One region of the Kosakonia radicincitans DSM 16656 genome, then DNA from elsewhere that is predicted to be linked to it. Evidence: predicted binding sites of a transcription regulator. Region 1 holds the regulator's gene; each other region holds the start of a gene.

The links. Region 1 encodes PhoB, which activates phosphate uptake and scavenging genes when phosphate is short. Its sites were predicted from a motif close to CTGTCATAAAACTGNCNNAT; they were not measured.
Region 2: the regulator PhoB is predicted to act here: its motif matches at 2,930-2,949, upstream of Y71_RS20040 (heavy metal response regulator transcription factor).
Region 3: the regulator PhoB is predicted to act here: its motif matches at 3,282-3,301, upstream of uvrB (excinuclease ABC subunit UvrB).

Annotation. Positions count from the first base shown of each region.
Region 1 covers NZ_CP018016.1:4,392,467-4,398,500, forward strand. Annotated here, with positions in the region: gene brnQ (branched-chain amino acid transporter carrier protein BrnQ) at 1-723, opposite strand, end outside; gene phoR (phosphate regulon sensor histidine kinase PhoR) at 1,129-2,427, opposite strand; gene phoB (phosphate response regulator transcription factor PhoB) at 2,449-3,138, opposite strand; gene sbcD (exonuclease subunit SbcD) at 3,340-4,542, shown strand; gene sbcC (exonuclease subunit SbcC) at 4,539-6,034, shown strand, end outside.
Region 2 covers NZ_CP018016.1:4,146,536-4,152,569, forward strand. Annotated here, with positions in the region: gene Y71_RS20025 (arsenic transporter) at 1-209, opposite strand, end outside; gene Y71_RS20030 (metalloregulator ArsR/SmtB family transcription factor) at 253-573, opposite strand; gene Y71_RS20035 (heavy metal sensor histidine kinase) at 748-2,154, opposite strand; gene Y71_RS20040 (heavy metal response regulator transcription factor) at 2,166-2,858, opposite strand; gene Y71_RS20045 (helix-turn-helix domain-containing protein) at 3,021-3,353, opposite strand; gene Y71_RS20050 (hypothetical protein) at 3,587-4,039, opposite strand; gene Y71_RS20055 (winged helix-turn-helix domain-containing protein) at 4,130-4,522, opposite strand; gene Y71_RS20060 (methyl-accepting chemotaxis protein) at 5,183-6,034, opposite strand, start outside.
Region 3 covers NZ_CP018017.1:223,979-230,012, forward strand. Annotated here, with positions in the region: gene Y71_RS29415 (DUF3422 family protein) at 1-1,136, opposite strand, end outside; gene Y71_RS29420 (VOC family protein) at 1,294-1,692, opposite strand; gene Y71_RS29425 (S-(hydroxymethyl)glutathione dehydrogenase/class III alcohol dehydrogenase) at 1,743-2,852, opposite strand; gene frmR (formaldehyde-responsive transcriptional repressor FrmR) at 2,911-3,186, opposite strand; gene uvrB (excinuclease ABC subunit UvrB) at 3,473-5,449, shown strand; gene Y71_RS29440 (flagellar transcriptional regulator FlhD) at 5,751-6,017, opposite strand.

The sequences.
Region 1 (6,034 bases):
CAGCGTTAGCCCCACGCCCGCCATCAGCCCGGCCCAGACGGTGTAGCGGGTCAGCAGACGCGCTTCGGTCACACCGCGCGAACGGGCGGCATTCACGATCACGATACCGAACACCATTGCACCCAGCGTATCCATCGTCAGATAGCCATTAACAAAACCGTTAGAGAACGGTGCAGTCTGATAAGCTTCCAGCGCATGGCTGATAGGACCAGCCGGCCAGACGATCGCGGCAATCGAAAGAATGGTCAGCGCGATAATTTTCAGCGGAGCAAGGAAGTTGCCCACAGTATCCAGCAGCTTGCCCGGATAGAGCGACACCAGGATCACCAGCGCAAAATAAACGATGCTGTAGACCAGCAGCGGCATTGCGCCATCGCCAGTCAGCGGCGCAATCCCCACCTCAAACGAGACGGTCGCCGTACGCGGCGTGGCGAACAACGGCCCTACCGCCAGATAACAAACGGTTGCCAGCAGCACGCCAGCGACTTTACCGATCGGCGTGCTCAGGCTATCCACACCGCCACCCACTTTGGCCAGCGCAACAACTGTCAGCACCGGCAGGCCTACGGCGGTAATCAGAAAACCAAACGCCGCCATCCAGACGTGTTCACCCGCCTGCAAGCCGACCATTGGCGGGAAAATGATGTTCCCTGCGCCAACGAACAAGGCGAAGGTCATAAAGCCCAGAGCAACAATGTCTCGTGGTTTTAAGTGATAGGTCATAAGTTTACTGCCTGTGGATGTGGTGTCGTAAATAATGGTGAATTTTTCGCCTTCCCTGCCGAACAATAACGCGTATAAACCGTGAAAAATCAGCTGGAAATGCTTAATACGTAACGTGGCGGAGTATAGTTTTTCGATTTACCACGTAAACATAGTCGGTCTGACAATGTCAGGGGCGCAATTTAAACGCTTATAACGTTTAAAGGCAAGATGGGATCGCAAAACCAGATGGATATGCTGGATCAAGATAAACATCCAGTCCAATACTCTATTTATAAGAAAAACACATGGCTGATCATGCGAACAAAAAAGCATCATGCGTACAAAATAGGTTTTATCGCGGGGAATCAGCAGGAAATGCGGCCTGTTTTTACAGGCCGCTGGAAAGATAAGCTGACAGGAGCGTCAGGCAGCAGGAGTTTTGGCAACCAGACGTTCCGGCAGAATAAAGCTAAAACTCGTCCCTTTGCCGGGCGTACTCGCAATATCAAGGCGGCTTTCGTGATGGTTGAGAGCATGTTTAACAATCGCCAGCCCAAGCCCGCTCCCGCCGGTTTGCCGGGAACGGGCCTTATCGACGCGGTAAAAACGCTCGGTCAGACGCGGAATATGTTCGGCGGCAATGCCCGGACCATTATCCTCAACGCTGAATTCCGCCCCTTGCGGCACATGCTGCCAGCGCACAATAATGTGCGTTCCGGCGGGCGTATGATTCACCGCGTTATACACCAGGTTGGAGATGGCGCTGCGCAATTGCTCCTCATTACCGAGCACTTTTAAGGCGTTATCGACCTCAAACTCCAGGTTGTGCTTTTTTTGGCTGAGCGTCTGCGCTTCCCGTTCAACCAGGCGCAGCATCATCGGCACATCGATGGTTTCATTTGGCGGCAGCGTCGGCGCCGCTTCAATCTTCGACAGCGTCAGCAGCTGGCGCACCAGCCCTTCCATCCGCGATGTTTGCTCACGCATGGTATGCAGCGCTTTTTCGCGCGGCGCGCCTTCCAGCGCCTGCTCCTGCATCATCTCCAGGTAACCTTGCAGCACCGTCAACGGCGTGCGCAATTCATGGCTGACGTTAGCGAAAAAGTTACGCCGCGCGCCTTCCAGTTGGTGCATCTGCGTAACATCGCGCGCCACCAGCAGCAGTTGCTGCTCGCTGTAAGGCATCACGCGGATCTCCAGATGGCGCCCGCTGTTCAGCACCAGATTCAGTGGCCGGGTAAATTCTTGTTTTTTAAGATACTGCGTGAATTCAGGGTAGCGCAGCAGGTTCAGGATGTTCTGCCCGTTATCATCCGGCCAGCGCAGCCCCAGCAGCTGTTGTGCCAGGCCGTTACACCAGAAAATAGACCCTTCTTCGGTGGTGAGGATCACCGCATCCGGCAGAGATTCCGCACCGCTGCGAAAGCGTTTGATGAGATTACCCAGCTCGCGCCGCCGCTTTTTATTACGCATCTGCATCTGGTGCAGCCCGTATAACAGCGGCTCCCAGCTTCCCGTGCCGGGCGGTGGAGTCATACTTTTATCGACCCACAACCACCAGGAGAGGCGCAGTAAATTCCAGAAATGCCAGATCAGCAGCCCGGTTACCGCGGCAAATAAAAACCAGGGCAGGTAACCGAAAATCGCGCCGAGTATAAAAGCAGGTAGACAACAAAGGAGGAGCTCCAGCACCAGCCTTTTCCATGACAGCCGTTCCAGCACGCGTCACACTCCTGTCAAATTTCAGAAACGGGTCGAAAAACGATATCCCGTGCCGCGCACTGTTTGCACCATACGATCGTGACCGCTGTGTTCCAGCGCTTTGCGCAGGCGACGAATATGGACATCAACCGTTCTGTCTTCGACGTAAACATTGGTTCCCCAGACATGGTTCAGCAGTTGTTCACGACTGTACACGCGTTCCGGGTGGGTCATAAAGAAGTGTAAGAGTTTAAACTCCGTCGGCCCCATATCCAGCGGATTTTCGCCGGTCATCACGCGATGCGAAGAGGGATCGAGGCTAAGTCCCTGCATTTCAATCACTTCTTCCACCGCCATCGGCGAAATACGGCGCATAACCGCTTTAATACGGGCAACCAGCTCTTTCGGTGAGAAGGGCTTGGTAATGTAATCGTCCGCACCGGTTTCCAGACCGCGTACACGATCTTCCTCTTCGCCACGCGCCGTCAGCATCATCACCGGAATATCGCGGGTCATGGCCTCGCGTTTCAGGTGCTTAATAAACTGAATACCGGAACCGCCAGGCAACATCCAGTCCAGTAAAACCAAGTCTGGCCAGGGTTCGTTAAGTTGGTTCACCGCACTGTCATAATCTTCAGCTTCTACCGGTTGAAAACCATTTTGCTCGAGCACAAAGCACACCATTTCACGGATCGGTGCTTCATCTTCAACGACCAGAATTCGTCTCGCCATAATTCGCCCTGTTTTCTCGTATAAGTCGTCAGTTTGTATAGCGGCGCCATTATGCGTCAGTTTTATGACAGATTTATGAATAACATGACCACCAGATGACCCTGCCCGCAGCATTATGACAGCGCGAATATTCACGCAGTTAATGTCTCTAACACCCTGAATGTTATAATCGCGTTTATCCATTTTCGCCACGGAATCGCTATGCGCATTATTCACACTTCAGACTGGCATTTGGGTCAGAACTTTTACAGCAAAAGCCGCGCTGCAGAACATGACGCCTTTCTCGACTGGCTGCTGAATGCCGCAGAGCAGCACCAGGTGGACGCCATTATTGTTGCAGGTGATATCTTTGATACCGGTTCTCCGCCCAGTTATGCCCGCGAGTTATATAACCGCTTTGTGGTGAAACTCCAGCAAACCGGCTGCCAGTTAGTGGTGCTGGCGGGCAACCATGATTCCGTGGCAACGCTGAACGAATCAAAAGAGATCCTCGCTTACCTGAAAACCACCGTGGTCGCCAGTGCCGGCGCCGCACCATTCTGGCTCAATCGCCGTGATGGCACGCCCGGCGCCGTTTTCTGTCCGGTACCGTTTTTACGCCCGCGTGACATGGTCATCAGCCAGGCCGGATTATCAGGGCAGGAAAAACAGCAACATCTGCTGGCGGCTATTACCGATTACTACCAGAAGCAGTATGACGCCGCCTGCATTCTGCGCGGCGAGCAGGCGCTGCCGATTATCGCCAGCGGCCATTTGACCACCGTCGGTGCCAGCAAAAGTGACGCCGTACGTGACATCTATATCGGCACCCTGGATGCCTTCCCGGCGGAGAATTTCCCGCCAGCCGACTATATTGCGCTTGGACATATTCACCGCGCGCAGAAAATTGGCGGCCTGCAGCATATTCGCTACTGCGGTTCACCGATCCCACTGAGTTTTGATGAAACCGGAAAGCGTAAAAGCGTCAATCTGGTCACGTTCAGCGATGGCAAGCTGGCGGAAGTTACCGCGCTCGACATTCCGGCCACGCAGCCGCTGGCCGTAATCAAGGGTGATTTCGCCGAGATTTGCCGCCAGCTTGAGCAGTGGCGCGATGCGTCCACCGACACGCCAGTCTGGCTGGATATTGAAATTGAAAGCCGCGAATATCTGGCTGATATGCAACGTAAAATCCAGCAAGTTACCGAAGATTTGCCCGTCGAAGTGTTGCTGGTGCGCCGCAGCCGCGAACAGCGGGAGCGGATCCTCGCCGGAGAGCTGCGGGAAACGCTCAGTGAATTGAAAGTTGAAGAGGTCTTCGCCCGCCGCCTGGCGCAGGAAGAGATCGACGAGATGCAAACGGCGCGCCTGCAAGCCTTGTTCAGTGAAGCGCGCCAGGCGCTGGATGCGGAGAAAGAGGCATGAAGATCCTCAGTTTGCGGTTAAAAAACCTCAACTCGCTGAAAGGCGAATGGAAAATCGACTTTACCGAAGAGCCGTTCGCCAGCAACGGTTTGTTCGCCATTACCGGCGCGACGGGCGCAGGGAAAACCACCCTGCTCGATGCTATTTGTCTGGCGCTGTACCACGAAACACCGCGCCTTAGCACCCTGTCACAATCGCAAAACGATCTGATGACCCGCGATACTGCCGAGTGCCTGGCGGAAGTGGAATTTGAAGTAAAAGGCATTGCTTACCGCGCTTTCTGGAGCCAGAGCCGCGCGCGCGGTCAGGCAGATGGCAATCTGCAAGCACCGCGCGTCGAGCTCGCGACCTGCGCCGACGGCAAAATCCTCGCCGATAAAGTCAAAGATAAACTCGATCTCACCGCCTCATTAACCGGGCTGGACTACGGCCGCTTTACCCGCTCAATGCTGCTGTCGCAGGGGCAATTTGCCGCGTTTCTCAATGCCAAACCGCGCGAGCGCGCCGAGCTGCTGGAAGAGCTGACGGGCACGGAAATCTATGGCCAGATTTCGGCCATGGTGTTTGAGAAACATAAAGCGGCCAAAACCCGGCTGGAACAGCTACAGGCGCAGGCGGAAGGCGTGGTGCTGCTCAACGATGAACAGCGCCAGCAACTGAGTACAGGTTTGCAGGCGCTTACTGACGAAGAAAAAACGCTGCTGGCCGGGCAACAAACCACGCAGGCACAGGCGCAATGGCTAAACCGAGAAGCCGAACTTCGTGCCGCGCTCGGACGGGCGCAAGCCGCGCAGGTGCAGGCGCAGCAGGCGCTGGCTGCCGCGCAGCCGCAACTGGCGCGGCTTGCCCTGGCGCAACCGGCTTTGCAGTTACGTCCGCTGTGGGAACGTCTTGAAGAGCAACATAAAGCGCTGGCCCGTACCCGCAGCCAAAGTGAAGAAGTAAATACTCGCTTACATGCCAGCCTGTTGCAGCGCGCGCGTATCCGCGCAACCGCCGTCGAGAAGCATGCCGTTCTGCTGGGCAGTCAAAAAACGGTTGCCGGCTGGCTGGCCGAACATGCCCGCTTCCAGCGCTGGCACAGCGAACTGACCGGCTGGCGCGTGCTGTTTAACCAGTTGGAAGAGGAGAAAAAGCAGTGGCAAAGCCTGCAACAGCGCGTGCTGACCCATCAGCAGAAACTGCAAACGCTGCCGGAAGCCACGCTGGAACTGACGGCGGAAGAGACGGCTGCGGCGATGGCGCAGTGCGCACAGCATCGCCCGCTACGCCAACAGCTTGCCGCCCTGCACGCCCGCTTCGCTCCGCTGCGCAAGCAACTGAGCCTGCGTCAGCAAAGCCTGCGGGATCTGCAAGCCGAGCAGGAAAAGCTCAACGCCGAGCGGGAACAAAAACGCGCGTTGTATAAAGAAAAAAACCAGTTGCTGACAGAAGTCACCACCATCTGCGAGCTGGAAAACACCATCAAAAGTCTGGAGAGCGAGCGCGCGCG
Region 2 (6,034 bases), 250 kb from region 1:
AGCAACAGACTGATAATAATGACCGCAATAAAGGTGGCCGTCGCATTCCACACAATATTCCACACCACCGGGATATCGCTGAGGTGAATCACCCCGCAGACCATTGCCAGCCCGGCGCCGATCACCGCGCTCCAGCCAATACTCAACCCCTTCGGCTGCCAGATAACCAGCACCAGAGTGAACAAAAAAATTGCCCCTGCCAGTAACATCACTTACTCCATCACATCTGAATTTATGAATATGTTTGAGGCGTTAACAGCTGCCGGACGCGGCGGTTTTTAGCCTTTCGCGCGTCTCTTCGCGCAGGCAGTTCCAGCTGGTATCAATGACGTCAGCGGCCCAGGCCGGAATATGCGGAGAGAGACGATAATGAACCCATTTCCCCTCACGCCGGTCGATAACCAGGTTGTATTCACGCAGGATCGCCATATGGCGGGAAATTTTGGGCTGCGATTCTCCCGTCGCCGCACAGAGATTGCAGACGCAGAGTTCTCCGGATTCGCGGAGCAGCATCACAATTGACAGGCGGGTTTCATCGGAGAGCGTTTTGAAAAGCTGAACCGGATGTAGCATGCTGAGTCTCGATGGCGTTCATTTACACATATGGTAAATCATATATGTAATGATTTAAAGCGGCACATTGAGGTAATGAGTCTGGCGTGGAACGAAGCGTTTCGCTTCTGAGTAACATCGTCGCGTGGAATACGGCGGGATCTTCCCCGCCGCTTCAGCATAAGGTATTTGCCCTTAGCGCTTTTCCGCCTCGCGGCTGGCCGCTTCGCGCTTCAGCGCCAGGGTAAAGCCGAAGGTATTGATCCCGTTTGCGCTGGTGGCAAACACATCGCCCTGATGCATGTTCGCTACCGCGCGGACAATTGACAGCCCCAGCCCGTGGTGCGTATCGCTGCGGGTGCGGGAGGCATCCACACGATAGAAACGTTCAAACAGCCGCGCAAGGTGGCTTTGCGCGATCTCCTCGCCGTTATTCGACACCGCGACATGCGCCAGTTCACCGACGTTTTGCAGCCGCACAATGATTGTGCTGTCCTGCGGCGCATGGCGGGCGCTGTTTTCCAGCAAATTCGCCAGCGAACGATGGAACAGACGGCGGTCAATGGATGCCGTGACATCTCCCTCGACCTGCACCTGGAGATTCTTCTCGGCAAACGAAGGCTCGACATACTCAAACGTTTTGTAAGCCTCTTCGCGCAGAGAAACCGTGGTGAGCTGGGTGGCGTGTTCGCCCGCCTGGGCATGGGATAAAAACAGCATATCGTTGACGATGGAGGTCATGCGCTCCAGCTCTTCGAGGTTGGACTCCAGCAGATCCTGTAACTCTTCTATGGAGCGTTGACGTGACAAGCCAAGCTGCGTCTGGCCAATCAGGTTGGTTAGCGGAGTACGCAGTTCGTGCGCCACATCGGCATTAAAGCTCTCCAGTTGGCGCCAGGCGATCTCCTGGCGCTCCAGCGCGCCATTAAACGAGACCGCCAGCGTTTGCAACTCGTCCGGTAAAGTATGCGCCTGCAGACGCTGACCATGATTACCCGGCGCAAGCTGGTGTGCCTGCTCGCTTAATGTATTCACCGGACGCATACCGAAACGGGCGATCAAATAACCCAGCAGCGCAATCAGGAAGACACCGATACAGCTGACCAGCACCAGTGCACAGGTAAATTCATACAACGTGCCCATATAAGGCGTGGAATCTATCGCCACCACATAGCGCATCGCCGGGCGTTCGCCGCTCGCCGGGATTTCGCGGGAGTAGAGGAACAGCAGGCAGGATGCTTCCGTTTCGCCTGGCGCGGTGCTGAACCCGTTTTTCAGCGAAGCCCACTCCACGCCTTTCGGCGGCGGACCGCCCATATCAAAGCGGGGATCATCGGCCACTAGCCAGTACTTCACGCGCCCGCCCTCATAGGAGGAGAGCGTATTAAATTTGGTGGTCAGGGATTTCCAGCCGTCGATGGACTGACGGTTTTCCACCCACGGCGCCATCAACGATTCGCGGAATAATAATTCGTTATGCATCTGGCTTTGCAGCGACTCATACAACGAGCTTCTGAGCACAACGCCAAAGGTGACGACGACAAACACATACGCCACGGCGAACATCAGCGCCATGCGTCCGGCAATCGAGTGTTTACACAAAGAGAGCGCGTTCAACTGGCTTTACTCTCCTGGCGGGTTTCCAGCACATACCCCATACCGCGCACCGTATGCAGCAGCTTAACGGGATAAGGATTATCAACTTTGGCGCGCAGGCGTTTAATCGCCACTTCAACCACGTTGGCATCGCTGTCAAAGTTCATATCCCAGACCTGTTCGGCGATCATCATTTTTGACAAGATTTCGCCCTGATGACGCGCCAGCAGGCTCAGCAGCGCGTACTCTTTCGCCGTCAGTTCAAGGCGGTCGCCGCCGCGCGTTACGCGCCGCGCCAGCAGATCGAGGTGCAGATCGTGGATATGCAACTGAGTGATGTCCGCGCCGTCGCCTGGTCTGCGGCGCAGCAACGCCTGAATGCGCGCCACCAGCTCGATCAGCGAAAAGGGTTTTGGCAGATAATCATCCGCGCCGTGGCGCAGCCCTTTTACCCGCTCCTCAACCGAGCCGCGCGCCGAGAGCATCAGCACTGGCGTCTGTTTGCAGGCGCGCAGCCGCTCAAGAATCTGGTAACCGTCCATGCCGGGCAACATGATATCCAGCACAATCGCGTCGTACTCGTATTCCAGCGCCAGGTGCAGCCCTTCGACACCATTATCAACGACATCGAGAGTGAAACCCTGTTCGCTCAGCGCACGATTAATATATGACGAGGTCTTTTCCTCGTCTTCGATGAGTAACAGCTTCAAAGGGGCGACTCCTTCAACGTTCCGGCACCTGCCGCAAACATATTCATAGCCGCAATGTTACCGCTGTTGGGCTGACATTTAGCTGACATTTTTTCACCGTTTTAGCGACAAAATGCAACCTGATGATTAACCACGTATCGTGGCGTCAATTCTGCGCTAGCGCTAGCTTTGATGGTACCGACGCCATACGCCCGGCGGCATATGGTATTTACGGGCAAAGGTGCGGGTGAAGGTTTGCTGTGAGTCATAACCATAACGCGTGGAAATGGTGATGATCGAATCTTCCGTCGTCAGCAGCGCCTCGGCAGCGCTTTCCAGCTTCTTATTACGGATATAAATCCCTAACGGCACCTGCATCACTTCCTGAAAAAGACGCTGTAAATGCCATTTTGAATAACCGGCCCGCGTGGCGACATCGCGAATTCTGAGCGGACGGTCGAGGTTTTCATCGATCCACTGCTGGATCTCATGTACCACCATCTGTTGCATACCCATCGTGAAAGCCTCCTTCTTAAGGAGCTCTCACCTTAACGCAGGGATACTGACTCAAAAGTGACGCGAAAATGATAATCCTGTCAGTTTTGTTACCCCTGCCGGGTAGCTTTTACGTCAGCTATCTTAGCAACACCACCACAGTCGCTGACTTATGCCAGCAACTGGATTGGTTCAATCTTGCTACATCGTCGTAACGCGTATGATTTGATCTTGAGAGAGCAGATACTGCTTTTTTATTTATCCGATTCAAGATAATCAGTCAGGAAAGCCTGGGCATTTCCTTCGGAGGAGTATGCTTTGCTGTAATATATTGGTATCGCTTTATTTTCGCCCGGCAGATTCAGCTCCCCCCACCCATTACTATTAAAAAACAAGACGGTAAATTTTTTCCCATCAACCAATGTGTAAACATATTTTTTCGTACCCACATCATCCACGTTCATTAAATGAATTTTTTTATTCCATGGATGATCAATATCCGTCATCTGCACAATCATTTTTTTCTCGTCAGGTTTACCATAACGCAGTGTCCATACAATGGTGCCTTCCGCCCCTTCATAAGCCTTGACCCTTTCAGCCACTTCCGGTCGCACTACCTGATTTACAGTCGCCGTTCCCTCAGAGTGAACCAATCCTGGCATCGTAATAGCTACAGAGACGGCAATGGATAATAAAATTTTTTTCATCGATAACCTCAAACCTGACATTGTTAACATCAACCAAAAACAAATAATGTATTACCACTAAACCTTAACCTTATTTTTATGCAACGAAAATTAGCATTCATTGTCTGCATGATAAAATAAAGTTTGCACACTACTTGATCTAATCAAATATCCTTTCCGGGAAACCCTCAGGATAAACTCATCACTGACACCTGATTTACTAACGTTATATTTGAGATCATTTATAACCTGCCAAACCCGCTGAACTGACGCGCGAAGGCCGTTTCGCTCCCAGACATCACTCATAAGCATGTCATCAGAAACAACGTTGTTAACCCCATGACACAAAAGGTATTCCAGTAAGTACGACTGGGTTTTTCTCAGAGAAATATATTTCGCCGTTCCATAAAGGCAGATGAGTCTTTTTGTTCTACAGTCATAAATCACACTCTTTTCGATAAGGAAGCCCATGACTGAAAGCGCTTTATTTTCCTCGTCTGGCATACCCCTCCTTAGCGTTTACACAGATGTCTGTACCGCACAATTTTATTGTCAAAATGACAAAACAACACGCTGTAAGTTATTCGCATAATAAATAACATTTATTTCTTGCATGTAAATATCATTAATATTCACAAGGCAGCAATTCCTGGTTAACTGCCGAAAGATAAAAACATGTTTAGTTCATTAAGACAATAACAAACCTTCAGTAATAATAACTAAAAATAATCCACTTTAGCCAGAGGATTGAACCAAACAAAAAACCGTCTCCACAGTTAAAAGACAAGTAAAAATTACGCATCATTAACATTCAGACCATTTACCTTATTAAAATAAAAGTATTACCCCCAATGTTTATAAAATAAAAATATCAATTTCCAGAATTTTTCCGGGGTAAATAACACCTTCATCGAATCTACTGCAAAAAATAACGATATCCGGCCAATTGTTCTGATCGCTCGCACTGACTGAAATCACAGAATTGACCGCCGCTGGCGGCATAATCCGCCCATTCACGATGGTTTAATGATTAAGCGATACGCGTGCTGTCCGTCCGGATTACATCAATGAGAAAGGCAGATCACTATCGGGACATCCTTGTCCCTCGCTCTGCGACACCGTTGTCTGGTTCATGTATCATGGCATCGCGTTTGTTCAGAAGCGTCAGGTATTCACCAGCACACCGGAGGCAAGCTGCGCCGAACTTTCCCGCCGGGCATGCTCGGTGCGAAAAACGCTCATCAACGCCACCAGATTCCGTGACTGATCGCGCAGATGATCGACCGCCGAACTGGAGGCGCCCACCAGCGCGGCATTCTGCTGCGTTACCTGATCGAGCTGGGCAATAGCATCATTCACCTGCGCAACGCCCAACTCCTGCTCCTGAGTGGTCATACCGATTTCGTTAATCATTTCCGCGACATGGTGCGACTGCTTAACCAGCTCGCCGATGGTAGAACCGGCATTGTTGACAAGCGTAGCGCCGTTATCCACACAATCAATACTGGCCTGAATCAGCCCTTTGATCTCTTTCGCCGCCGTGGCGGAGCGCTGCGCCAGTGAACGCACCTCTCCTGCGACCACGGCAAAGCCTCGCCCATGCTCACCGGCACGTGCCGCTTCCACCGCCGCATTGAGCGCCAGGATATTGGTCTGGAAAGTGATGCCGTCGATAACGGTAATGATCTCGCCGATTTTGCGCGCGCTCTGGCTGATCTCATCCATGGTGCGCACAATGTTGTCGATCGCTTCCCCGCCTTTGGCGGCAATGTCGCTGGCGGCGGTGGCCTGCTGGTTGGTGACGCGTACCGTGTCGGCATTCTGGCGAATGGTCTGGCCGATTTGCTCCATTGACGCCGCCGTCTGTTGCAGGCTGGCTGCCTGCTGTTCCGTGCGCTGGCTAAGATCCATACTGCCCGCCGCCACGCCGCTGGCCCCTGCCGAGATCGATTCGCTGCTCTCACGAACCTGCGCCACAATGCGATTGAGGCTTTGACGCATCGCCTCCATCCCGGC
Region 3 (6,034 bases), on a different replicon from region 1:
GACAATCCTTCAACGGTTTGCTGCAGATGTAGCTGTTGTCTGGCCCGGTTATTCATCGAAGCCAGCAGGTCACGGTTCTGATGTTCCAGTTCAACATCTATCCAGGAGCGAAGTAACGAAATAGCCCGCATGAGTTTGTCAGACAGCTTCGCCTGTCGTTCTTTCACAGAACGGCAGGTTCGCATGGCTGGGGCAATGCGCCGTTGCAAAAAATCAGACCAGGTGTAGTAGCCTGGAACCGGCGTTTCGGAGAGCGTATTCAGCCTTTCCTCAACAATTTCATAGTAGGCCTGGCTTGCGCCAAACCGGTACAGATTCGCTGCAGCGCCGGCTTCAAGTTCTGCGGCAAGATTGGTCAACGCAGAGAGCAACTGTTCATTTTTACGATGCTCTCCGGTGCGCATTTCTTCTGTAATTTCAGCCAGTCGGTTTTCCACTCGCCTCAGTTCAGAGGCCATGGTTCTTGTAAGTGGTAAAGAAAGCAAAGCAAGCGTGCGATAATTTTCAATCTCAAGCAGCCGCTGAACCAGTGCACCCAGCTGTGCCTCTGTCAGGTCCCGTTCAAGTATCAGAATGCGTGTCAGCCCGTCTTTATCCTGGCGAAAATCAGAGATAATTGCGGCACGGCCATTTTCTGTTACTGAATAGCACCTGCTGACAGGATCTAAATTCGTTACTGCAGCCTCAGATTCTGCAGTCCATGGCAGAATATCCAGACGGGTACCACAGATAACCGAACCCGGTGGCGTGAAACCATGCCGGAAGGGGTTCTCTCCCCTTAACTGTCCGTCACGCGGATCGCATGTGGTACTCCATAAGTAGGTGGAAAACTCACCGTGTTTTTCACAATACAAAGCGCCTTCCCGCCACGTGATACCGTGCAGGGGTGCTGAATTTTCTGATGGTGTTAAACCAAGACGATCTGACAGCTCAACCATGACCCGCTGGTCACCTGACTGGTCGCCTTTAGTCATGAAAGCAAACTGCAGCAGGGTCTGTGGTGATGTGATAAGCAGGTGCGGACGCGCATGTACTTCATTGACAGCGGCCGTTCTGTCTTTATGAGCCGGCATCCCGTACACGGTTTCGGGTGATTGCATCTCAGAACGGATAGCAGATAATGCTGACTCTTTCATAAGACTCTCTCTTTTTCTGACGGCCAGTCACATTACGCTTCGAGAAAGATACCCGCAGACGTAAACGTCTGCGGGTTGATCTTCATACGCTGGCACAACTCATACCGTTCGCCTGATCGGCAAACCGTACAACATTTGTGTCGGATGCACCCTACGATCAGATGAAGGTATAGGAGCAGATCTTGTTACCAGCCGGATCACGCAGGTAGGCAGCATAAGCACCTGGCAGATGACCACGAGGACCCGGTTGGCCTTCATCAGTCCCGCCAGCAGCCAGGCCTGCGGCATGGAAAGCGTCAACTTCAGCAGGCGTGGCGGCAGCAAAGCCAATTGTCACACCATTGCTGGATGGCGCTTCACCATTGCCAGGACGGGCAATGATGAAAGCCGGCTTGTCACGGCCAAACAACACCCAGCCATTACCAAAAGGACCAAGGTTGTTGATACCGAGTGCACCTAAAGTGGCGTCATAAAACTCAGCCGACTTTTGAACATCTACAGCACCGATAAAGACGTGAGAGAAGATGCCATTGCCTGAAATAACTGGATTGGACATGGATTGTTTCCTTTAAAACTAATATTGAAAGATCGCCAGTGAAACCTGAATCAGTAGTGGATCACTGTACGAATAGATTTGCCTTCATGCATCAGGTCGAAGGCGTCATTAATCTCTTCAAGGCCCATGGTATGAGTCACGAATGGTGCGAGATCGATTTCGCCTTTCATCGCATCTTCAACCATGCCCGGCAGCTGGGTACGACCTTTAACACCACCAAAGGCAGAACCCTTCCATACACGGCCGGTGACCAGCTGGAATGGACGAGTGGAGATTTCTTTACCTGCACCCGCAACACCGATAACGACGGACTGACCCCAGCCACGGTGTGCCGCTTCAAGTGCAGAACGCATTACGTTTACGTTACCGATACATTCAAACGTATGGTCGACACCCCAGCCTGTCAGTTCAATGAGAACGTCCTGGATAGGTTTGTCGTAGTCTTTCGGGTTAATGCAGTCAGTTGCACCAAATGAACGGGCCAGGTCAAATTTCTCCGGATTGGTATCGATGGCAAAGATACGACCCGCTTTTGCCTGACGCGCGCCCTGTACCGCTGCAAGGCCAATACCACCCAGGCCAAAAATAGCAACCGTGTCACCTGGTTGTACTTTCGCAGTGTTGTGAACCGCACCGATACCTGTCGTTACGCCACAACCCAGCAGACAGACATGTTCATGATTCGCCTGTGGATTAATTTTGGCTAAAGACACTTCTGCGACGACGGTATACTCACTGAATGTAGAGCAGCCCATATAGTGGAAAAGAGGCTGGCCCTTGTAAGAGAAACGGGTCGTGCCATCAGGCATAAGTCCTTTACCCTGGGTGGCGCGAACAGAGACACACAGGTTAGTTTTTCCGGATTTACAGAACAGACACTCGCCGCATTCTGCCGTGTAAAGCGGAATAACATGATCGCCAGGTTTCACACTGGTGACCCCTTCGCCGACTTCCACAACAACACCCGCACCTTCATGACCCAGTACTGCCGGGAACACACCTTCCGGATCATCACCGGACAAGGTAAATGCATCAGTGTGGCAGACGCCGGTATGGGTGATTTTTACCAGTACTTCACCCTTACGAGGCGGCTCCACATCAATTTCAACGATCTCGAGGGGCTTACCAGGAGCAAATGCTACAGCTGCACGTGATTTCATATGTCATATCCTTTTATTACTGTTTTTACTGACCCCATCAGACGTCTGCCTGGCAGAGTTAACGGAGATATGAGCGAACAATGGAAATAGCGTCGTTGATAGATTTCGTCTGCGACCCCCTTCTTTTGTTCGTATCGGGAAATTCTTCCCTGAGATAGCTTTCCAGAACAACAGTCATCAGGCCTTTAACGGCTCCTCGTACCGAAGCCAGTTGCTGCAACAATGAAGAACATTCCGCTTCGTTTTCAATCGCCTGTTCCAGCGCTGCAATCTGACCTTTGATACGTCGTACCCGGACAAGCGCCTGTTTCTTTTCTTCTGGAGAATGTGGCATTGATTGTCCCTGTTAATCAGGATTGAAGAGACTATAGTATACCCCCCTATACTATGCAAGAAAAAATGTTGACCCCACGATGTACAAATCCAGACAGATGACAGAGTTGTATCAGGCACATTCGTACTTTAACGGTACACAATAGAAGTGAACAGAACGCCAACTTATTGGTACAGAACAAATAACTTTTCTTCAGTCAGGCATAAATGCCTTACGTCGGGTTGTCATAAACTATAGTGTAGTAGTGTTAACGCTGTCCGGGGCGTTCCAACCAGGAGAGATCATAATGTCCACAGGAAAATTCATTTTACATTCAGGCTATATCCCGTCAGGAGATCAGCCCGAAGCAATAGCCAGACTGATAGCGGGAGTCGAAGCAGGAGCGACACATCAGACACTTCAGGGGATAACCGGTTCGGGTAAAACCTTCACCATGGCGAATGTGATACACCGTTTGCAGCGCCCTACATTAATACTGGCTCCTAACAAGACGTTAACCGCACAGCTTTATCTGGAGATGAAGCAGTTTTTCCCAGAAAATGCTGTCGAATACTTCGTTTCTTACTACGACTTTTTTCAGCCAGAAGTCTATATCCCCGGAAGTGACCGCTTTATCCCGAAAGATTCCGCTATCAACGATCATCTTGAAAGGTTACGGTTATCTACGACCAAGGCATTGATTGAACGTCAGGATGTGATAGTCGTCGCTTCCGTCTCTTCGATATACGGATTAGGTGATCCGGACGCATACAGAGAGATCCAGATCCCGGTATACCCGGGACGACAACTCGCCCAGCGGGAGTTAATTCATCAACTGGCACGTCTGCAGTATGCCCGTACAGACAAAACTCTGGGACGGGCGATGTTCCGGGTTCGCGGTGACGTTATTGATATATTCCCTGCCGATTCCGAACATCAGGCCATCAGGGTCGAACTTTTTGATGATGTTATAGAATCCGCAAAATGGATTGATCCTGTCAGTGGGAAAATTGCGGGCGACATTGAACATTATTTAATATCACCCAAAACACTCTTTGTTACACCGACCGCAAAAATACCCTCAGCCACCAAAAGCATTCTTACTGACATGGAGAAACGGGTTGCTGAACTTAACAAAGCAAATCGTCTGATAGAGGCTGAGCGCTTATACGAACGCGTCAACAATGATGTTGAAATGATCCGTGAACTGGGTTACTGCTCAGGTATGGAAAACTATTCCTGCTATTTCAGCGACAGAAATCCGGAACTCCCACCGACAACGCTGCTGGATTACCTGCCAAAAAATGGCCTGCTCTTTGTTGATGAATCGCACGTAATGGTCCCGCAAATCTCAGCCATGTACAGTGGCGATCAGAGTCGCAAGGATACTCTTATCGATTTCGGCTTCCGTCTGCCCTCCTCAAAAAACAATCGACCCCTGAGTTTTGCTGAGTTTGAGAAGATTAAGCCCCAGACTGTCTTTGTTTCCGCAACCCCAGGTAAATATGAATTGCAGAAATCAAAGAAAAATGTTGTTCAGCAAATTATCCGCCCCACCGGTTTACTGGATCCCGAAATTGAGGTCCGAAGCAAAGACCAGTGTGTGGAGAACTTACTTGAAGAAATCCGTCATTGCGTCAACAGAAACAATCGTGTCCTGGTGACAGTGCTGACCAAAAAGACCGCAGAAGAACTGAATGATTTTCTGACAGAAAATGGGATCCTGTCCCGATATCTGCATTCTGATATCAAAACAGATGAAAGACAGGAAATTATCAATGGATTACGGGCCGGGGAATTTGATGTCTTAATCGGCATCAGTCTGCTGCGTGAAGGACTCGACATCCCTGAAGCCTCACTGGTCGCGATACTTGATGCTGACCATGCAGGTTTTTTACGTTCATCACACGCACTTATTCAGATGATTGGACGTGTGGCACGTAATGTGGAGGGTAAAGCCGTACTCTATGCAAACAGGATCACTCCGGCCATGAAACAGGCGATGGATGAAACGCACAATCGCAGGGAACGTCAGATAGCCTATAACCTGGAACATCATATTAAACCAGTGACTTCAGTTCGTAAGCGGAGTACTGAACAGGATGAAAGCGTCTATCCTGCCACTCATACAGAGGCATTCTGTTCAACGCTATCAGAGTTGTGTGAAAGAATTACTGTTAAAGAAAAGCAATTACTGGCGATCGAGAATTCAGGTGAGGAGAAGGATATAGAAAAATTAAGAACAGAACTGAGTGATTTGTATCGTCAATTTATATTCATGTAACAGCATCATAAAAATCATCCTGTATTAATCAGGATGATTTTTATACACACAATACTTTCCCTCTTGAAATCCGTATTCACAGGAATTACTTTCCGTGCTTCCAGTAAGGAGTAGTTCCGATTTCATCGATAATAAAATCAATAAAATCAATAAAATCAATAAAACCCCTTACTTTATATGACATGTTTTTTTGCGGATAAATAATCCAGATCGCTGATTCATTGGGGTACATACTGAATTCCCAGTCCGGAATAAAAAAGAAGAAAATGGTCCGTAAGATGTTAAGTAAATCCTGCTGAGCTCATCCCATTCCAGTGGACTGACTGAGTAATACATCTATCTGGTGGTGATCCCTGAGTCTGAGTACGGTAATCAGCTCCGGACGTTCAGCAAGACGAACCAGTTCGGGCAACGACAACTGCAGGAGTTTATCTCCGGTACACTTGTCGATACCTAGCCGAAACAGGGCTGTGTCTTCGTAATGATTCAGAACCCGCTGGGCAAGCAATAAATAGGAAAGATTGTGATGCCAGATTTGCCTCTCAATCTCTGCATTCATTATTTTCATTCAGATTCTCCCTTTTT